One region of the Achromobacter sp. FW305-C-30-7 genome, then DNA from elsewhere that is predicted to be linked to it. Evidence: predicted binding sites of a transcription regulator. Region 1 holds the regulator's gene; each other region holds the start of a gene.
What was found. The regulator LexA, encoded in region 1, represses DNA repair genes until DNA is damaged. The targets are predictions, from matches to a motif close to ACTGTATNNNNATACAGT.

Region 1 (6,308 bases):
TACCCCCTGCGTCAGCCCCTCGATGGCGGTGGGCTGATCCCCGGCCGGCGGATAGGGTTGGTACAGATGAAACGGGCTGCCCGGGAAGTCGATGAATCCAGGGCCTGGCGCGGACGGGTCCGCCACGGCCGATGCCGCCACGGGATCGGCCGCCGGGTTCGCCGCAGCCCCCGCCGTAATCGGGTCTATTGCGCTCTTAGGCATGCTAGACTCTTCCAGGGTAAACCCCTCATTATCCACAGCAGCCTGTACTGCGTCCACCCACCTCATCAGACTCCCATGAGCACCCTTTTCGATTCCGTCGAACTCGCGCCGCGCGACCCCATTCTTGGCCTGAACGAACAATACAACGCTGATACGCGTCCCGGTAAGGTGAATCTGGGCGTGGGCGTGTACTACGACGATCAGGGTCGCATTCCCCTGCTGGGCGCGGTGCGCAAGGCCGAGGCCGCCCGCATCGAGGCCGCCGCCGCCCGCGGCTACCTGCCGATCGAAGGCATCGCCGGCTACAACACCGGCGCGCAAGCCCTGTTGCTGGGCAAGGATTCGGCGCTGGCCGCCGCCGGCCGCGTGCTGACCACCCAGGCCCTGGGCGGAACCGGCGCGCTGAAGATCGGCGCCGACTTCCTGCGCCAGCTGCTGCCGACCTCCAAGGTCCTGATCAGCGATCCCAGCTGGGAAAACCACCGCGCCCTGTTCGAGCGCGCCGGTTTCGAGGTCGGCACCTATTCGTATTACGACGCCACCACCCGCGGCCTGAACTTCGACGCCATGCTGGCCGACCTGAAGGCAGCCCCGGCCAAGACCGTCGTCGTGCTGCATGCCTGCTGCCACAACCCCACCGGCGTGGACCCCACCGCCGACCAGTGGAAGCAGATCGCCGCCGTCGTCAAGGAAAACAAGCTGGTCCCGTTCCTGGACATCGCCTACCAGGGTTTCGGCGACGGCCTGACCGAAGACGCCTCGGTCGTGCGCATGTTCGCCGACCTGGACCTGACCATGTTCATCAGCTCGTCGTTCTCGAAATCGTTCTCGCTGTACGGCGAACGCGTGGGCGCGCTGACGGTCGTGGCCGGCAGCAAGGACGAAGCCACCCGCGTGCTGAGCCAGCTCAAGCGCGTGATCCGCACCAACTACTCCAACCCGCCCACCCACGGCGGCACGGTGGTGTCGACGGTCCTGAACACGCCTGAACTCTTCGCCATGTGGGAAGAGGAACTGGCCGGCATGCGCGACCGCATCCGCGAGATGCGCAAGCAACTGGTCGACAAGATCAAGGAACACGGCGGCAAGCAGGACTTCAGCTTCGTGCTGCAGCAGCGCGGCATGTTCTCGTACTCGGGCCTGACCGCCGCGCAAGTGGATCGCCTGCGCGAAGAGCATGGTGTCTACGCCGTGTCCAGCGGCCGCATCTGCGTCGCCGCGCTGAACAGCGGCAACATCGACAAGGTCGCCAAGGGCATCGCAGCAGTGCTTTAAGGCCGCTTGCCGCGCACAGGCCCATCCGGGCCTGCCGCCAGGAACGGGACCTTCGGGTCCCGTTTTTCTTTTGGCGCGGGCCGGCTTTTTCTTATGGCGCGGGCCGGCTTTTTCTTTTGGCTCGGGCCGGCTTGCTTTTTTGCGCTGTGTCCCCCAGAATGGCGCTGTATATATGTACAGTCCGCTAGCACCGGATCATCGCCATGGCCAGCAAACTCACTGATCGCCAACAACAAATCCTGGACCTCATCCGGCAGACCGTCGCACGCACCGGCTTCCCGCCGACGCGCGCCGAAATCGCCCTGGCCCTGGGTTTCCGTTCCCCCAATGCAGCGGAAGATCACCTCAAGGCGCTGGCGCGCAAGGGCGCCATCGAACTGACGGCGGGCGCCTCTCGCGGCATCCGCCTGAAAGACACCTCCCCTGCCTCCACGCAAAGCTCGCTACCGATGCCGGGCCTGGCGCAGTTACTGCTGCCCCTGGTCGGCCGCGTGGCTGCGGGCAGCCCCATCCTGGCCGCCGAGCACGTCGAACGGGAAGTGGGCGTGGACCCCAACCTGTTCGCTCAGGCGCCCGACTACCTGCTCAAGGTCCGCGGCATGAGCATGCGCGATGCCGGCATCCTGGAAGGCGACCTGCTCGCCGTGAAGAAAGCCTCGGAAGCCCGCAACGGCCAGATCGTGGTGGCTCGCCTGGGCGACGACGTCACGGTCAAGCGGCTGCAGCGCCAGAACGGCCACATCGAACTCCTGCCCGAAAACCCCGATTTCGAACCCATCGTGGTCGAAGCCGGCCAGGATTTCGCGCTGGAGGGCATCGCAGTAGGCCTGATCCGCACACACGCACTGCACTAGACCCCGGCGTTCTGCGTCCGCGCACCACGCAAAAAAACCCCGCCGATTTTCTTGGCGGGGTTTTTTGTTGAAGGCCCTGTCTTGGAGAAACGCCACCCGAGGGCGGCGTCCTCCAGGCGTTCATCAGTGCTTGAGCACCGGATCGGTCGAACCGGGTTCGGCAGGCTTGGCCACCAGGGGTTCCTTGACGGCCTCTTCCTCGGCCAGGGGCTCCGGCAGACGCTCCAAGGCCATTTCCAGCACCTTGTCGATCCAGCGCACCGGCACGATTTCAAGGTGGTTCTTGACGTTGTCCGGGATTTCCGCCAAGTCCTTGACGTTTTCTTCCGGGATCAAGACCGTCTTGATGCCGCCACGGTGAGCTGCAAGCAGCTTTTCCTTCAGGCCGCCGATGGGCAGGACTTCGCCGCGCAGCGTGATCTCGCCGGTCATGGCGACGTCGGCGCGCACCGGGATGCGCGACAAGGCCGACACCATGGCCGTGGTGATCGCGATACCCGCGGACGGACCGTCCTTGGGTGTCGCGCCTTCCGGCACGTGCACGTGCATGTCGTGCTTCTCGAAGACGCTGTCGGCAAAGCCCAGGCGGCGGGCGCGCGAACGCACCACCGTGCGGGCCGCTTCGACCGATTCCTTCATCACGTCGCCCAGCGAACCGGTGCGTTGGATGACGCCCTTGCCCGGCATGTCCGCGACTTCGATCGTCAGCAGATCGCCGCCGACTTCGGTCCAGGCCAGACCCGTCACCTGACCGATCTGGTTTTCCTTTTCGGCCATGCCGAAGGCGTAACGGCGCACGCCCAGGAAATCGCTCAGGTTGTCGCCCGTGACGTTGACCGGCTTGACCTCGACGGTCTTGCCTTCAGCCTTGGCGCGGTCGTTCTGGGTCAGCAACTGTTTGATGACCTTGCGGCAGATCTTGCCCACTTCGCGCTCGAGCGCACGCACGCCGGCTTCGCGGGTGTAGTAACGCACGATGTCGCGCAGCGCGCTGTCGTCGACCGTGAGTTCGCTATCCTTCACGCCGTTGTTCTTCATCAGCTTGGGCAGCAGATGGTCGCGGGCGATGTGGATCTTCTCTTCCTCGGTATAACCCGACAGGCGGATCACTTCCATGCGGTCCAGCAGGGCCGGCGGAATGTTCAGCGTGTTGCTGGTAGCCACGAACATCACGTCGGACAGGTCGAAGTCGACTTCGATGTAATGGTCCTGGAATGTATGGTTCTGTTCCGGATCCAGCACTTCGAGCAGCGCCGAGGAGGGATCGCCACGGAAATCCATGCCCAGCTTGTCGATTTCGTCGAGCAGGAACAAGGGATTGCGCACGCCGACCTTGGACATGTTCTGGACGATCTTGCCAGGCATGGAGCCGATGTACGTACGACGATGGCCGCGGATCTCGGCTTCGTCGCGCACGCCGCCCAGCGCCATACGCACGAACTTGCGGTTCGTTGCCTTGGCGATGGACTGGCCGAGCGAGGTCTTGCCCACGCCAGGAGGGCCGACCAGGCACAGGATGGGCGCCTTCACCTTGTCCACGCGCTGTTGCACGGCAAGATATTCGAGGATCCGTTCCTTGACCTTTTCCAGACCGTAGTGGTCGTTGTCCAGCACCGTTTCCGCGTTGCTGATGGAATTGTTGATCTTGCTCTTCTTCCTCCAGGGGAGGTTGATGAGCGTATCGATGTAGTTGCGCACCACGGTGGCTTCGGCCGACATGGGCGACATGAGCTTGAGCTTCTTGAGCTCGGCATCGGCCTTCTTGCGCGCCTCTTTGGGCATGTGGGCAGCGATGATCTTCTTTTCAAGCTCTTCGATGTCCGCGCCCTCTTCGCCTTCGCCCAACTCTTTCTGAATGGCCTTGACCTGCTCATTCAGGTAGTAGTCGCGCTGGCTCTTTTCCATCTGCTTCTTCACGCGGCCGCGAATCCGCTTTTCGACCTGGAGGATGTCGATTTCGGTTTCGAGTTGCGTGAGCAGGCCTTCGAGGCGCTCGGAGGTGCCGACGATCTCGAGCATCTTCTGCTTCTGCTCGAGCTTCAGGGGAAGATGTGCGGCGATCGTGTCGGCCAGGCGCCCGGCATCATCAATGCCAGCCAGCGAGGTCAGGATCTCCGGGGGGATCTTCTTGTTCAGTTTTACGTACTGCTCGAACTGAGCCACGATGGCGCGGCGCAGGGCCTCGGTCTCGGAGCCTTGCATGGCGTCCGGTTCGATCGGGCTCACCTGGCAGGTGAAGTGCGAATCGGCGTCTTCGATGCTGTTGATACGGGCGCGCTGGGTGCCTTCGACCAGCACCTTGACGGTGCCGTCGGGCAATTTGAGCATCTGCAGGATGCCGGCTACGCAGCCGATCTCGTAGACGTCTTCGGGGGTGGGATCATCCTTGCCGGCGGATTTCTGGGCCACGAGCATGATGCTCTTGCCCGCTTCCATCGCAACCTCGAGCGCGCGGATAGAGCGCGGACGGCCGACGAACAGCGGGATGACCATGTGCGGAAACACCACGACGTCGCGCAGTGGGAGCAGGGGCAGGTCGATCGGGTCGGAAGGCAGGGTCTGGCTGGCAGACATAGGAGGTTCCTCGGTATGACTCGGCGTATCGGGGACGGGAGATCCGGGTATACCCGGGCAATCCACGTCGGTTACGTCTGTTATGGGAACAATAGCCGAAAATTCAAGATCTCGGCGCCCGGATAACCCAAAGGCTGGAAAAAACCCCGGGGCGGCACTCCCAGTATGCAAGCGTCGCGCCTGCGGGAAAAGCGTGTTTGCACCCGGGAATGCGCCTTAGGCAAAAAAACCCGTTACAGGAACGGGCTTTTTTGAAATATCAGGCTGCGGCATCGCGGACTTCTCCGCGCTCTGGCTTGTCGGCAGCCGCGTCCTCGTCGGCGTAGATGAGCAATGGCTTGCCCTCGCCTTCGATGGCGCCCTCGTCCAGCACCACGCGCTTGACGTTGCCTTGAGAAGGCAGGTCATACATGGTGTCGAGCAGGGCCTGCTCGATGATGGAACGCAGGCCGCGCGCGCCCGTCTTGCGGCGCAGCGCCTTGCGGGCGATCGCCTTCAGGGCCGCGGGCCGCACGTCGAGCTCAGCGCCTTCCATGGCGAACAGCTTCTGGAATTGCTTGAGCAAGGCGTTCTTGGGCTCGGTCAGGATCTGCACCAGGGCCGCTTCGTCCAGTTCGTCCAGGGTGGCGACCACCGGCAGACGGCCGACCAGTTCGGGAATCAAGCCGAACTTGATCAGGTCTTCCGGTTCGACTTCGGAGAACAGCTCGCCCACGCCGCGTTCCGACTTGGCGCGCACCGAGGCCGAAAAGCCGATGCCCGATTTTTCGGTACGGTCGCGGATGACCTTTTCCAGTCCGTCGAAGGCGCCGCCCACGATGAACAGGATGTTGGTCGTGTCGACCTGGACGAAGTCCTGGTTGGGGTGCTTGCGGCCGCCCTGCGGGGGCACCGAAGCGACCGTGCCTTCGATCAGCTTCAGCAAGGCCTGCTGCACGCCCTCGCCCGACACGTCGCGGGTGATGGACGGGTTGTCGGACTTGCGGGAAATCTTGTCGATTTCATCGATGTAGATGATGGCGCGCTGCGCCTTTTCCACTTCGTAGTTGCAGTTCTGCAGCAACTTCTGAATGATGTTCTCGACGTCTTCGCCCACGTAACCGGCTTCGGTCAGCGTGGTGGCGTCGGCCATGACGAAGGGCACGTTCAGCATGCGCGCCAGCGTCTGGGCCAGGAGCGTCTTGCCCGACCCGGTGGGGCCGATCAGCATGATGTTGCTCTTGGAGAGCTCGACTTCGTCGCCCTTGATCTCGCCGTGGCGGATGCGCTTGTAATGGTTGTAGACGGCCACGGCCAGCATGCGCTTGGGCGAGTTCTGCCCGATGACGTACTGGTCGAGGAAGGTCTTGATTTCAGCCGGAGTGGGCAGTTCGGAACGAATCGCCGCGCGCGCGGTGGCTT
Region 2 (6,308 bases), on a different contig from region 1:
GATATGGCCGCCGCGCGGCGTGTAGCGCAGCGCGTTGTCCACCAGGTTGTTGAGCAGTTCGGCCAACAGCAGGGGGTTGCCGTTGATCTCCACCGGATGGTCCGAGCCTTCGAAGCCCAGATCGGTGCTCAGTGCGAGCGCCTGCGGCACCCAGTGCATGGCCTGCTCGTAGGCGATGGTATTGATGTCCGTGCGCGTGAGGCCGATGGCGCTGGGGTTTTCGGCCCGGGCCAGCAACAGCAGCTGGTTCACCAGGCGCGTGGCGCGCTCAGAACCGGTCACCAGTTGGCGCAGGCTGGACTGCATTTCCTCGGGGCTGGCGTCGCGCAGGGCCAGTTCGGCCTGAGTGCGCAGCCCGGCCAGCGGCGTCTTCAACTGGTGCGCGGCGTCGGCGACGAAGCGGCGCTGCGCCTGCACGTTGGACGACAGCCGGTCCAGCAGGTCGTTCATGGCGGCCACCAGGGGCGCGATTTCGGTGGGCGCGGCGCGCTCGTCGATGGGGGAAAGGTCGTCGGGCCGGCGCGCCCGCAGACGCTGCTGCAGCGCGTTCAACGGCGCCACCCCGCGCGACAGCCCGAACCACACCAGCAGCACGGCGACGGGCAGTACCACGAACTGCGGAATGATCACGCCCTTGATGATGTCGTTGGCCAGCTGCGTGCGTTTTTCGACGGTCTCGGCCGCAATCAGCAGCGCCGGCTGCGTATCGGGCAGGTGCAGGTCCACCCAGGTGAACGCCAGCCGGATGCCGAAGCCGCGCAAGGTGGCGTCTTCGTATTGCACCTCGCCCGGGCGGGGCTGGCCCACGGTGGAGGGCAGGGGCAGCGCGCGGTCGCCGCCCAGGTATTCGCCGCGGCTGCCCAGCGCCAGCCAGAATACGCTGTCGGTTTCGTCGGCATGCAGCACCTCGCGTGCGGTGTCGGTCATCTTCAGCACGGCCCGGCCGTCCTGCGCGTGGACCTGCAGGGTCAGGACGTGGAGGTTGTTGGCCAGCGCGCGGTCGTAAGGAACGTTGGCGATGTTCTGGGCCACCACGTAGGTGATGGCCACGCTCATGGGCCACAGGAGGAATAGCGGCGCCAGCATCCAGTCCAGGATCTCGCCCAACAGGGAGCGCTGCGGCGGCGCGAAGCTCGGACCCTTGGCCCCCGCCCGCATGACATCCAGTGCTTCCTGGTTCAGCGCTTCCGGCGGCGCCGCTTCAGCTTGCGAGGTACGCCGCACCCTGGTCCCGCTCAAGACAGTAGCCCAGGCCGCGCACGGTCACGATCTTCACGCCGCTGGGTTCCAGCTTCTTGCGCAGGCGGTGGACGTAGACCTCGATGGCGTTGGTGCTGACCTCTTCGCCCCATTCGCACAGGTGGTCGACCAGCTGGGTCTTGCTGACCATGCGGCCGCTGCGCGTCAGGAGGATCTCGAGCAGGCTGACTTCGCGCGCCGACAGGTCCAGGGTCTGGTCGTCGACCATGGCGACGCGGCCTGTCTGGTCGAACAGCAGGCGGCCGTGCTTGATCATGGTGGCGCCGCCGCCCGCGCCGCGCCGGGTCAGGGCCCGCACGCGGGCCTCGAGCTCGGACAGCGCGAAAGGCTTGGCCATGTAATCGTCGGCGCCCAGGTCCAGGCCCTTGACGCGCTGCTCGATGCTGTCGGCCGCCGTCAGGATGAGTACCGGCAGGGCGGAGTTCCGGGCGCGCAGGCGCCGCAGCACTTCCAGCCCGGCCAGTTGCGGCAGGCCGAGGTCCAGGATGAGCAGGTCGAACGCCTGGGCCGCCAGCGCTGAATCGGCCGCCAGCCCATCGCGCACAGCGTCCACGGCATAGCCATTGTGGCGCAACGAACGGGACAGGCCGTCGGCCAGGATGCTGTCGTCTTCGGCGATCAGGATGCGCATGGGCTACAGTGAGAAAAGACCCCGCGGCGCAAAGGGGACAAAACGCCGGGTTCGTCTGGCATTCTGGCATAGGGCGCCATGCTTGCCACTCAGGGTATACGTGCAAAACACTGGCACACTGGGTTTATGTACAGTATAATCCGATGCCATAATCTGACCCGTTGCTCAAAGCACCCGCCTAAACCTGCGGCACTTCCCTAGACACCAGATACGTTACAGACAGGACTCTACATGGACGACAAAACCACCAAGGCCGCCGCATCGGAAAAGGCCAAGGCGCTTGCCGCCGCGCTTTCGCAGATCGAAAAGCAGTTCGGCAAGGGCTCGATCATGCGCTACGGCGACAACGATGTTTCGCATGACATCCAGGTGGTTTCCACGGGCTCCCTGGGGCTGGACATCGCGCTGGGCGTCGGTGGCCTGCCGCGTGGCCGCGTGGTTGAAATCTACGGTCCGGAATCCTCGGGCAAGACCACGCTGACCCTGCAAGTGGTCGCTGAAATGCAAAAGCTGGGCGGCACCTGCGCCTTCGTCGACGCCGAACACGCGCTGGACGTGCAATACGCCTCCAAGCTGGGCGTGAACCTGGCCGACCTGCTGATCTCGCAGCCGGACACGGGCGAGCAGGCCCTGGAAATCACCGATGCGTTGGTGCGCTCCGGTTCGGTTGACCTGATCGTCATCGACTCGGTGGCCGCGCTGGTGCCCAAGGCCGAAATCGAAGGCGAAATGGGCGATTCCCTGCCCGGCCTGCAAGCCCGCCTGATGAGCCAGGCGCTGCGCAAGCTCACCGCCACCATCAAGAAGACCAACTGCATGGTCATCTTCATCAACCAGATCCGCATGAAGATCGGCGTGATGTTCGGCAACCCCGAAACCACCACCGGCGGCAACGCGCTCAAGTTCTACGCCTCCGTGCGCCTGGACATCCGCCGCATCGGCTCCATCAAGAAGGGCGACGAGGTCGTCGGCAACGAAACCCGCGTCAAGGTCGTGAAGAACAAGGTCGCGCCGCCGTTCAAGCAGGCCGAATTCGACATCATGTACGGCGCCGGCATCTCGCGCGAAGGCGAAATCATCGACCTGGGCGTCGCCGCCAACGTCGTGGACAAGTCCGGCGCCTGGTACAGCTACAACGGCAACCGCATCGGCCAGGGCAAGGACAATGTCCGCGAGTACCTGAAAGAGCACAAGGCACTCGCCATCGAAATCGAGAACCGCGTCCGCGAGAACCAGGGCATCGTCAGCCGCGCGGCCGAGTTCGTGCCGACCGCGGAAGACACCGCCGAAGAGTAATCGGATCGGGGGCGGGCCTTGCGCAGCGGATTCATATCTGCCGCCAGCGGCCCGCATATCTCGTCGGGGCAGCCCGAACATGTGCGGCAGGCGCCAGGACGGGCCTGCCGTTATGCATAGCAAGCAGGATACGCATGAGCTGGAAACCGCCGCCCGCTACAGCCGAACGCCTACGCGCCAAGCTGGACGATGAATTCGAAACCGTGGCCAAGCCCCAGGGCTTGCGCCGCACTTCGGATGCGCGCCGCGAGCAGGAAGTGGAATCCGGCGAGGCGCCGGATTCATGGAGCCGCAGTTCGGAAGCGGGTAGTGTGCGGCGCGGGCGCCGCGCCGCTGCGGCCGAGGACGGCCCGGATGCCGATGGACAAACAGCCCGCAAGGGGCCTTCGTTGAAGATGCGGGCCGTAGGCTATCTGTCGCGACGCGAGCATGCCCGCGAGGAATTGGCGCGCAAGCTTGCCGCCCACGCCGAGGATCCGGCCGAGATCGAGGCCGTGCTCGATGCCCTGGAAAAGGAAGGCTGGCTGTCCACCGAGCGTTTTGCGCAAAGCCTGGTCCATCGGCGCGCCTCGCGCCAGGGGGCGGCGCGCATCGTGCAGGAATTGCGCCAGCACGGGGTGGACGACAACCAGGTCGCCGAATTGCGCGAACAGCTGCGGGCCACCGAGTACGACCGCGCGCTGGAGGTCTGGAAGAAGCGCTTCAGCGCCAAGCCGGAAGACCGTGCAGCCTATGCCAAGCAGGCCCGCTTCCTGGCCAGCCGCGGCTTTGCGCATGACGTGATCCGCCGGATACTGGGCGAGGGCGACGAGGATTGAGCAGCCCTGCTCAGGGCTTGTCCGTATGCCTATGAAAATCCGTCGCGGCGGATTTTCCAAAAGCGAGCCGGCGGGCGGGGCGGGCCTTATTCCTGGATGGCAGACAGGAAGTCCGGGTCCTTGGCCAAGGCTTCGGTGCTGAGCCGTATCGAATCGTTTAGCGAAGTGAAGAAATTGGCGAACTTGTTCGTGCGTCGCTTGGTTTCCTTGGTTTGCGTATACACGGGCTTCTGCGTGGCCTTGTCGGTCACGACATAAGCAATACGCAGTGTCCAGTCCACCGAATAACCCAGGTCGTCCGCCAGGAATTCCTCGACTTCGGCGGTCAATAGACGGCGTTGTTGGTTGCCATTGACCTTGACGCCGATGAAGCGCAGTTCGGCAAAGGTGGCGTCCCGGACAAAGTCCTTGACGTCCTTTTCGAGCAATATGTTTCCGATCGCGGTGTTGCGGACCTGATTCGGAGCGATTTGCGGAGCGCGGTAGCTGCCAGCGGAGTTCGGTGAGCTGGCCTGCTGGGAGGTCGACAGGCCGGCGTTGGCGTAGCGCTGGGATTTGGGCTGTTCAGCAGTCTCTTTCTTGTTGGGTTCGTAAGTGAAGTCACCGACTTCGACAGCCCCTTCAGCGCTGATCACCGACGAAGGCGAGTACTGGACCGGGAGCGTGTTCGGAACGTTGCCACAACCCGCCAGCAAGGCGATGGAAGCAAGAATGGTCGAACGCCCGATAACGCGCGCTGAGAACAACGATTGCAAGAACATGTTTTGCTGCCGGCTCGAAGGATTGAGGGAGCAGCATTCTAAACCTTATGTGCCAAATTGAATCTTATTATTTTTTAATGTATCGCGAATCGGCGGCGCACGGCAGGGGCGCTATTTCGCCGATTTGATCCCCGACAAGGTCTTGAAGCACACATTCCGGGTGATGGTCAGGAACTCATCGATATACGACGCGTCCGTGTCTTCGCTGCGCACCGTGGCGTACAACGTGCGCCATACGCCTTGCGGGCCCAGTCGACACTGCCGCAGCCAGCCCTGATTCATGTATTCCGTCAGCGCCCAGTTGGGTAGCGCGGCCACGCCGCGGTTGCTGGCCACCAGTTGCGCAATGATGGGTGTGAGCTCCGCGCGCCGGATGGCGGCGGGTTCCACGTCGGCCGGGTCGAGGAACGCCGTGAAAACGTCCAGGCGCTGCTTGTCCACCGGGTAGGTGATCAGCGTCTGGTCGGCCAACTGGTCCGGCATGACGAACTTGCTGCCGGCCAGCGGATTGGATTCCGACACGGCCAGCACCAACTCATATTTGAACAGCGGCAGGTATTCCACCGCGTCCAGCGGTTGGGGATCGGACGTAATGACCAGATCCAGGTCGCCGCGCACCAGGGCGGGCAGGGGAGCGAAGGAAAACGCCGCCGACAGATCCAGCGCCACGTCCGGCCATTGCACCCGGAAAGCATCCAGCGCCGGCATCAACCACTGAAAGCAGGAATGGCAGTCGATCGCCAGGTGCAGCCGCCCTGTGCGGCCCGCGGCCAGCCGCTGCAGGTCCCGTTCCGTCGCGCGGATGCGCGGCAGCACCTCGTCCGCCAGCGCCAGCACCCGCAGGCCCGCCGTCGTCAGCCGGGCCGGCCGCGTGCGGCGGTTCAGCAAAGGAGTGCCCAGCCGGGTTTCCAGGTCGCGCAACTGGTGCGACAAGGCCGACTGGGTCAGATGCAGGCGCTCGGCGGCTTCCTGCAGGCTGCCGCCGTCGCGGATGGCGGTGAGCGTTTCAAGATGGCGGATTTCAAGCATGGGTGACTGCAGGGATCGGGAATAAGCTCATATTGTATGAGATTTCCTCATTTTATGAATGTAGACATTGATTTTGATTCATTTTGGTTTGGCCTCAGAATAGCTGCCACTTGAACAAATTTTGTCTAAGGGCGGTGATGTCATGACTATTATTCATAATTTGGGGTTCCCCCGCATCGGTGCTCAGCGTGAACTGAAGCGCGCGGTTGAGGCTTATTGGGCCGGCAAGCAGACCGCCGAAGAACTCGAACAGACCGGTCGCGACCTGCGCGCCAAGCACTGGAAGCTGCAGGCTGCAGCCGGCCTGAAGTTCGTACCGGTGGGTGACTTCGCCTGGTACGACCAGATCCTGGAATGGACCACGCTGCTGGGCGCCGTGCCCGCCCGTTTCGGCCAGAAGGACAACGAGCCCGTCACGCTGGACACGCTGTTCCGCATGGGGCGCGGGCGCGCGCCGTCGGGCAAGCCCGCCGCCGCCTGCGAAATGACCAAGTGGTTCGACACCAATTACCA
Region 3 (6,308 bases), on a different contig from region 1:
TTGCAACTCGGCGTAGCCGGGCAGCTGCGCCAGGATGCCGGGGGTATTGTCGTCGTCCATGCGCATGCCGCTTCAGGCGTAGAGCCCATGCAGGAACCAGCGGGCGTGTTCGTCGTCGCGCTCGCGGTAGATCCAGTAGCGCGCGGCGGCGGCGTCCTCGGCGACGAAGTAGTCGCGCACGGTCAGGGCCGGATCCCACCAGCCGCTTTCGATGCGTTCCGGGCCGCGCATCAGCCGCAGCGCCTGGCCGCCGTATTGCGGGCGATGGCCGGACAGCTTCAAGGGCAGCGGCGGGTCCAGCAGCCAGAAGGGCCGGTCCAGCAAGACGGGCAGGGGGGCGGGCCGCTGGGGCGGCGACAGCGCGTCGCCCCAGGCGTTGGCGGCCTCGGGGCGGTGATCGGGAACCGGATGGGCGTGGCGCACCTGATCGCGGCCCAGCCGCGCGACCAGCAGGTCCAGCAGCCGGGCATGGTCGGCGGGCGTGCCGCCGGGCTCGGGGAACAGGGTGGTGCTGGCGGCGGGCTGCTCGACCGTGTCGGGCGCCAGCAGCATCACGGCGATCACGGGCGCTTCCAGCGTGAAACGGGCCAGCTTTTCCCGCAGCAGGTGGAGGATCTGCGGCGCCTGCCACACCGGCTGGGCCAGGGCCAGCTCCAGTTCGGTGGGCGGCCGGGCGTGGCGGCCGCGTTCGTGCTCCATGCTGAGCACCACGCGGCGCACCGCCAGTTGTCGGGCGCTGAGCCAGCCGCCCAGCTGTTCGGCCAGGCGGCGCGCCACCGCCAGCACCGCGTCGGTGTGCTCGACGTAGTCCGTGAGTTCGATGCGGCGCGAGAACTGGTGCGGCGGCTCGATCCAGCGATGCAGTTCGGGCGCCTGGCCGTAGGCGGCGTCCAGGGCCTGGAGCAGTTCGGGGGCGCTGCGCCGTTGCAGGCCCGCGCGCGGCAGGGCGCGCAGGTCCGCCAGGGTATGGCAGCCGATGTCGTCGAGCCAGTCGCGGCGGGTCTGCGCCTGCGGCAGCAGGGTGAGCGGCAGGGCGTCCAGCCGCCGGGTCAGCGTGGGCAGCGTCAGGGTGCGTCGGGGCGCGCGCCGGCCGGGGCTGCGCGCCAGCAGCCAGGCGCCGGCGGCGGTGGGCGCCATGCCTAGTGAGACGCGCAGGTCCAGGGCGCGCAAGGTAGCCGTCACCCGCCGGTGCAGCGCCTTCGGGCCGCGGAAGAGCATCAGGCTGGCGCTCACGTTCAGGAGCAGGGTGTCATCGTCGGCCAGGGCGATTTCGGGCGTGTATTGCAGCAGCGCCAGCGCCGCGCCCTGTAATGCTTCGGCCTCGGCCTGGACATCGCGGGGCAGCAGCTCGACCTCGGGGGCGATGGCGGCCGCGCCGGCGCGGCGCATGCCCGGCTTGACGCCGGCCCGGCGGGCGGCGGGCGTCAGGGCGGCGACGCGTTCCTGTTCCAGGACCGCGAACGCCTGCCCCTCAAGCGGCCAGTGCGGGCGCAGTGCGTCCAGCGGCAGGCAGCGCAGGAAGGCGGCGATCCAGAGGCGCATGGCGGGGAGTAACAGGTGTGGTGGCGCCCGATTCCAGGCCCACGTATAGCGGGGTGTCGCAGGCAGGCCCGCGGCGCTTCAGGATGTGCACGGACAGGCCGCCCGCGGCCGGCGCAAGCGCCAGCCGCAAGGGCGCGGGCGTGGCGTTCTGCGCCGCGCTGCTGGGGCGCACGGCGATGAACAGCAGGTCGCTGGCCTGGGCGGCCAGGTGCAGGCGGCGCAGGGATTCGGGGCGCACGTGGGGTAGCCAGCAGATCAGGGCGCCGCAGCTGCCGTTCTTCAGGATCTGTTCGGCGGCCCAGAGCGCGTCCACGGGTTTTTCCGGCGCGACCCAGAGCAATTGGCGCGGATCCAGCCGCCAGCTCATCCAGCTGGCGATGTGAGGCGCGTGCGGCGGCTGCACCAGCGCGATGGCGCGGCGTGTTTCCAGCTGGGCCAGCGCCGGACGCAACAGGCGGATTTCACCGATGCCGGGATGCGGGGCCATCAATTCGATCAGGGAACTCAGCGGCCAGCCGCCGTCCGGCAGCTCGGCGGACAGCGCGGCGTGCCCGGTGGGCAGGGTGCGGGCGGCGCTTTGGGCCAACTGGGTGGCGCGCCACAACGCGGGATGGATACGTTCTGGGGACTGCATGGCAATCGGTTCCTGGATGGCAGGAACCGGGGTAGTGGCCGATGCATCATTATAGCTGTATGTATATACAGTAGTTAAAAGGGGCGGAGCGTGCCGCGAATAGTTTTGCGCCGGTAACGCCGTAGCCCAAAAGAAAACCCACCCGTACACCTTTCGATGCAGAGGGGTGGGCCGTGTTGAGTGCGATGTTAGTCGCTTCAGGCACGCGGATCCACGGTCAAGCCCGGGCGTTCTCCGCAGTAGATACCGAGGTCTCCGTCCCCGCCGCGCGATCCAGATCCAGCCCATAAAACCGCATATCCTCGTACCGGATCCAGTGCGACTTGCGCACCAGCCGGTGGCCGATCCACAAGGCCAGGAACAGCGGAATCGCCAGGTAGGTGGAGATCACGCCGATCCAGTCGATGCGGTCTTGCAGGAAGGCCTGGTAGTTCTGGCCCAGCGTGACCAGCAGGCACAGGACGAAGGCGAGCAGCGGGCCGAAGGGGAACAGGCCGGCCTTGTAGGGCAGGTCGGCGGTGTCGTAGCCGTGCTTCACATAGCCCTGGCGGAAGCGGTAATGGCTGACGGCGATGCTCAGCCACACGATGAATTCCGTCATGCCGGCGAAGTTCAGCAGCCAGATGTAGACCGCCTTGGGGCTGTACACCAGGCTGAACAGGCACAGGCAGGCCAGCAGCGCGGTGGCCATCAGCGCGTACAGCGGCACGCCGCTGCGGGTGACGCGCCGGAACAGGGCGGGCGCTTGGCCTTCCACCGCCATGTTGAACAGCATCCGCGTCGCCGCGTACATGCCGGAATTGCCGGCCGACAGCACCGAGGTCAGGATCACCGCGTTCATCACGGTGGCCGCCGACAGCAGCCCCGCGTGCTGGAATACCAGCGTGAAGGGGCTGACCGCGATGTCTTCCACTTCGTTGCGCAGCAGTTGCGGGTCGGTATAGGGCAGCAGCAGGCCGATGATCAGGATGGCCAGCACGTAGAACAGCAGAATGCGCCAGAACACGTGGTTGATCGCGCGCGGCACGTTGCGGCGGGGGTTCTCGGATTCGCCGGCGGCCACGGCCACCAGTTCGGTGCCCTGGAACGAATAGGCCACCACCATCGCCACGCCCACCCAGGTGGCCGCGTTGCCCACGAAGGGCGCGTCGCCGATGGTCCAGTTCGCCAGGCCTACCGTCGTGCCGCCATGGATGATGCCGACCAGCATCGCCAGCCCGACGCCGATGAAGCACAGCACGGCCACGACCTTGATGATGGCGAACCAGTATTCGGCCTCGCCGAAGCTGCGCGCGGAGAAGGCGTTCAGGCCGAAGGTCAGGGCCAGGAAGGCCACGCTCCAGATCCAGCCGGGCGTGTCGGGGAACCAGTAGGCCATGACCAGTTGCGCGGCGACCACGTCCACCGCCACGACCGTGGCCCAGCTGATCCAGAAGTTCCAGCCCAGCGCAAAGCCGAAGCCGCCATCCACATAGCGCGAGGCATAGGTGCAGAAGGAGCCCGATACCGGCATGAAGGTGGCCAGTTCGCCCAGACTGGTCATGATGAAGTAGACCATCAGGCCGATGGCCAGGTAGACCATCAGCGCGCCGCCCGGGCCCGCCTGGGCGATGGCCGCGCCGGAGGCCACGAACAGGCCGGTGCCGATGGCGCCACCTAACGCTATCATCGTGAGGTGGCGCGCCTTGAGCACGCGATGCAGCTGGTTCTGGCTGGCAGGCGTGGCGCCGGATTCTGTCGTCGGAGTTTGCATTGCTGGGTAGGTGGTTGCCGGGGCGGCGGACCCATCAGGCACGGGCATGCGGGCCTGCCCGCCGGGCAACGCCGCAAGCCAGCCGGTCCGTGGCGGTGCGGCAAAGGTTGCTTCAAGGCGCGCATTTTACAATGCGGCTATTCCGGGGCTGTTCGGCGGCCCCAGCCAGCACGGAGCGGTTTCATGGCGTCTTCCTCTTCTATCGAATTCCTTCCCGATGCCGGCGTCGACGTGCGCCAGCTGTTCATCCTGCTGCACGGCGTGGGCGGCACCCCCGCTGACATGCAACCCCTGGCGCAGGCGGTGCGCGCGGCGTTCCCCAGCGCGGCGGTGCTGGTGCCCCAGGGGTTCGAGCCTTTCGACGGCGGCGGCGAGGGCCGGCAATGGTTCTCGGTGCGCGGCGTGACCGAGGAAAACCGCCCCGAGCGCGTGGCGCGGGCGCTGCCGCCCCTGGAAGCCTATATGCGCGAGGCGCAGGCGCGCTTCGGCCTGCTGCAATCGGACACGGCGCTGGCGGGTTTTTCGCAGGGCGCCATCATGGCGCTGGAACTGGTGCAGGCGCACGACGGCATGGCTGGCCGCGTGATCGCGTTTTCAGGCCGCTATGCGCAGCTGCCCAAGTCCGCGCCGCAGTACACCACGCTGCACCTGCTGCATGGCGAGGCCGATCCCATCATGAGCGTGGACCACATCCAGGCCGCCCAGGCGCGCCTGAGCGAACTGCACGGGGATTCGACCATCGATATCGCCAGCAATGTGGGGCACGCGCTGCATCCGGCCTTGATCGAGCGCGCCATCGTGCGCCTGAAGACCTGCGTGCCGCTGCGCAGTTGGGAGGCCGCGCTGGGCCTGAACCAGACGCCGCCGGACGGCGCCTCGGTGCATTGATCACTTTTCCCAGCCGCCGCCCAGCGCCAGGAACAGCGCGATCTGGTCGTTGCTGAGGTCGGCCTGCGAGGCGGCCAGCGCGCTTTCATTGGTAGCCAGCGTGCGTTCGGCGTCCAACACCGTCAGGTAGTCGGTCTTGCCGTACTGGAACAGGCGGCTGGCCTGCGAGGCCGCCTCGGCGCTCTGGTCGCGCGCGGCGCGCAGGGCGGCGTCGCGGTCCAGTTGGCGCGCGTAGACCACCAAGGCACTTTCCGTTTCCCGCAGGGCGTTCAGCACGGTGGCGTCGAAACGCGCCGCCGCGGCCTTGGTGCTGGCCTGGGCCTCGGCGATGCGGGCTTGGGCCGCGCCGGTGTTGGGGATCGTCCAGGAAATCAACGGACCGACGCTCCAGCTGAAGGTGCCGCGGTCGCCGAACATGCTGGCCGGGCCGCCCGAAGCGGACGACAGGCCCAGCGAGATTTTCGGATACAGGTCGGCCGTGGCCACGCCGATGCGGGCGGTGGACGCGGCCAGCGTGCGCTCGGCCTGGCGGATGTCCGGACGGCGGCGCAGCAGTTCGGCGCCATCGCCCACGGGGATGGTCTCGGTCAGGCGCGGCGCCTGGGCGCATTGCAGCAGCGCGGGTGAGATCTCGCCGGGCGTCTGGCTGGTCAGCGCCGCCAATCGGTACAGGGCCGTGCGCTGCTGGGCCTGGAACGGCGGCAGATTGGCCTGCAATTGTTGTAGCTGGCTGCGGGCGCGGGTCACGTCCAGTGTGGTGCCGCGGCCGGCGCGTTGCAGCCGGTTCACTGCGTCCAGCGATTGCTTCTGCACTTGCACCGAATGCTGGGCGGAAGCCAGTTGCATGCCGGCCGCGCACATATTGGCGTAGGCGCGGGCGGTCTCGGCGGCCACGGTGACGCGGGTGGCGTCGTAGGCCGCCTGCGCGGCCTGCTCGTCGCCGCTGGCCGCTTCCACGGCGCGGCGGATCTGGCCGAACAGATCCAGCTGATACGACACGCTGGCGCCCATGGAATAGGACCAGCGGTTGGGCGGATCGATGCCGGGTTGCAGCTCCTGCAAGCCCGACACGTGGCCGAAAGTGGGCGAGGCATTGACGCCGATCGTGGGCTGTTGCTGCGCCTGGGTTTCCTTCACCGCGGCCTGGGCGCGTTCCAGGTTGGCGCTGGCGACGCGCAGGTCGGTGTTGGCCGCCAGGGCTTTTTCCACCAGTCCGTCCAACACGGGGTCGTCGTACAGGCGCCACCAGTGGCCAGGCACCGCATCCTGCCGGAAGGCCGCGTTGCGCGCTTCCGTGAAAGGCGTTTGCGCGCTCTGCCGCTCGGCCACCGATCCGGCGGGCACCTGATAGTCAGGGCCCACGGTGGTGCATCCGGCCAGCGTCAGGGCCAGCAGCAGCGGCAGGAGGTGTCTGGTGTTCATGGCAATTACGGCTGTGCGTCGATTAGGGGGGAGAGATTGAAAAAAAAGCGGCGATCAGGACGGCTGGTG

Region 2: recA (recombinase RecA) is a predicted target of LexA. The motif match lies at 2,009-2,026, and genes of this name have one in related genera.
Region 3: imuA (translesion DNA synthesis-associated protein ImuA) is a predicted target of LexA. The motif match lies at 2,231-2,248, and genes of this name have one in related genera.

Annotation. Positions count from the first base shown of each region.
Region 1 is NZ_JBYSYI010000008.1:82,503-88,810, reverse strand. Features, by position in the region: gene uvrB (excinuclease ABC subunit UvrB) at 1-204, opposite strand, end outside; gene AC3WOB_RS23830 (amino acid aminotransferase) at 280-1,479, shown strand; gene lexA (transcriptional repressor LexA) at 1,683-2,333, shown strand; gene lon (endopeptidase La) at 2,457-4,907, opposite strand; gene clpX (ATP-dependent Clp protease ATP-binding subunit ClpX) at 5,167-6,308, opposite strand, start outside.
Region 2 is NZ_JBYSYI010000002.1:178,846-185,153, reverse strand. Features, by position in the region: gene AC3WOB_RS07810 (sensor histidine kinase) at 1-1,086, opposite strand, end outside; gene AC3WOB_RS07805 (response regulator transcription factor) at 1,202-1,891, opposite strand; gene recA (recombinase RecA) at 2,123-3,187, shown strand; gene recX (recombination regulator RecX) at 3,322-4,005, shown strand; gene AC3WOB_RS07790 (hypothetical protein) at 4,092-4,766, opposite strand; gene AC3WOB_RS07785 (LysR family transcriptional regulator) at 4,878-5,795, opposite strand; gene metE (5-methyltetrahydropteroyltriglutamate--homocysteine S-methyltransferase) at 5,938-6,308, shown strand, end outside.
Region 3 is NZ_JBYSYI010000003.1:638,237-644,544, reverse strand. Features, by position in the region: gene AC3WOB_RS13655 (error-prone DNA polymerase) at 1-66, opposite strand, end outside; gene AC3WOB_RS13650 (Y-family DNA polymerase) at 73-1,542, opposite strand; gene imuA (translesion DNA synthesis-associated protein ImuA) at 1,472-2,176, opposite strand; gene AC3WOB_RS13640 (amino acid permease) at 2,394-3,929, opposite strand; gene ypfH (esterase) at 4,113-4,817, shown strand; gene AC3WOB_RS13630 (efflux transporter outer membrane subunit) at 4,818-6,239, opposite strand; gene AC3WOB_RS13625 (efflux RND transporter periplasmic adaptor subunit) at 6,294-6,308, opposite strand, start outside.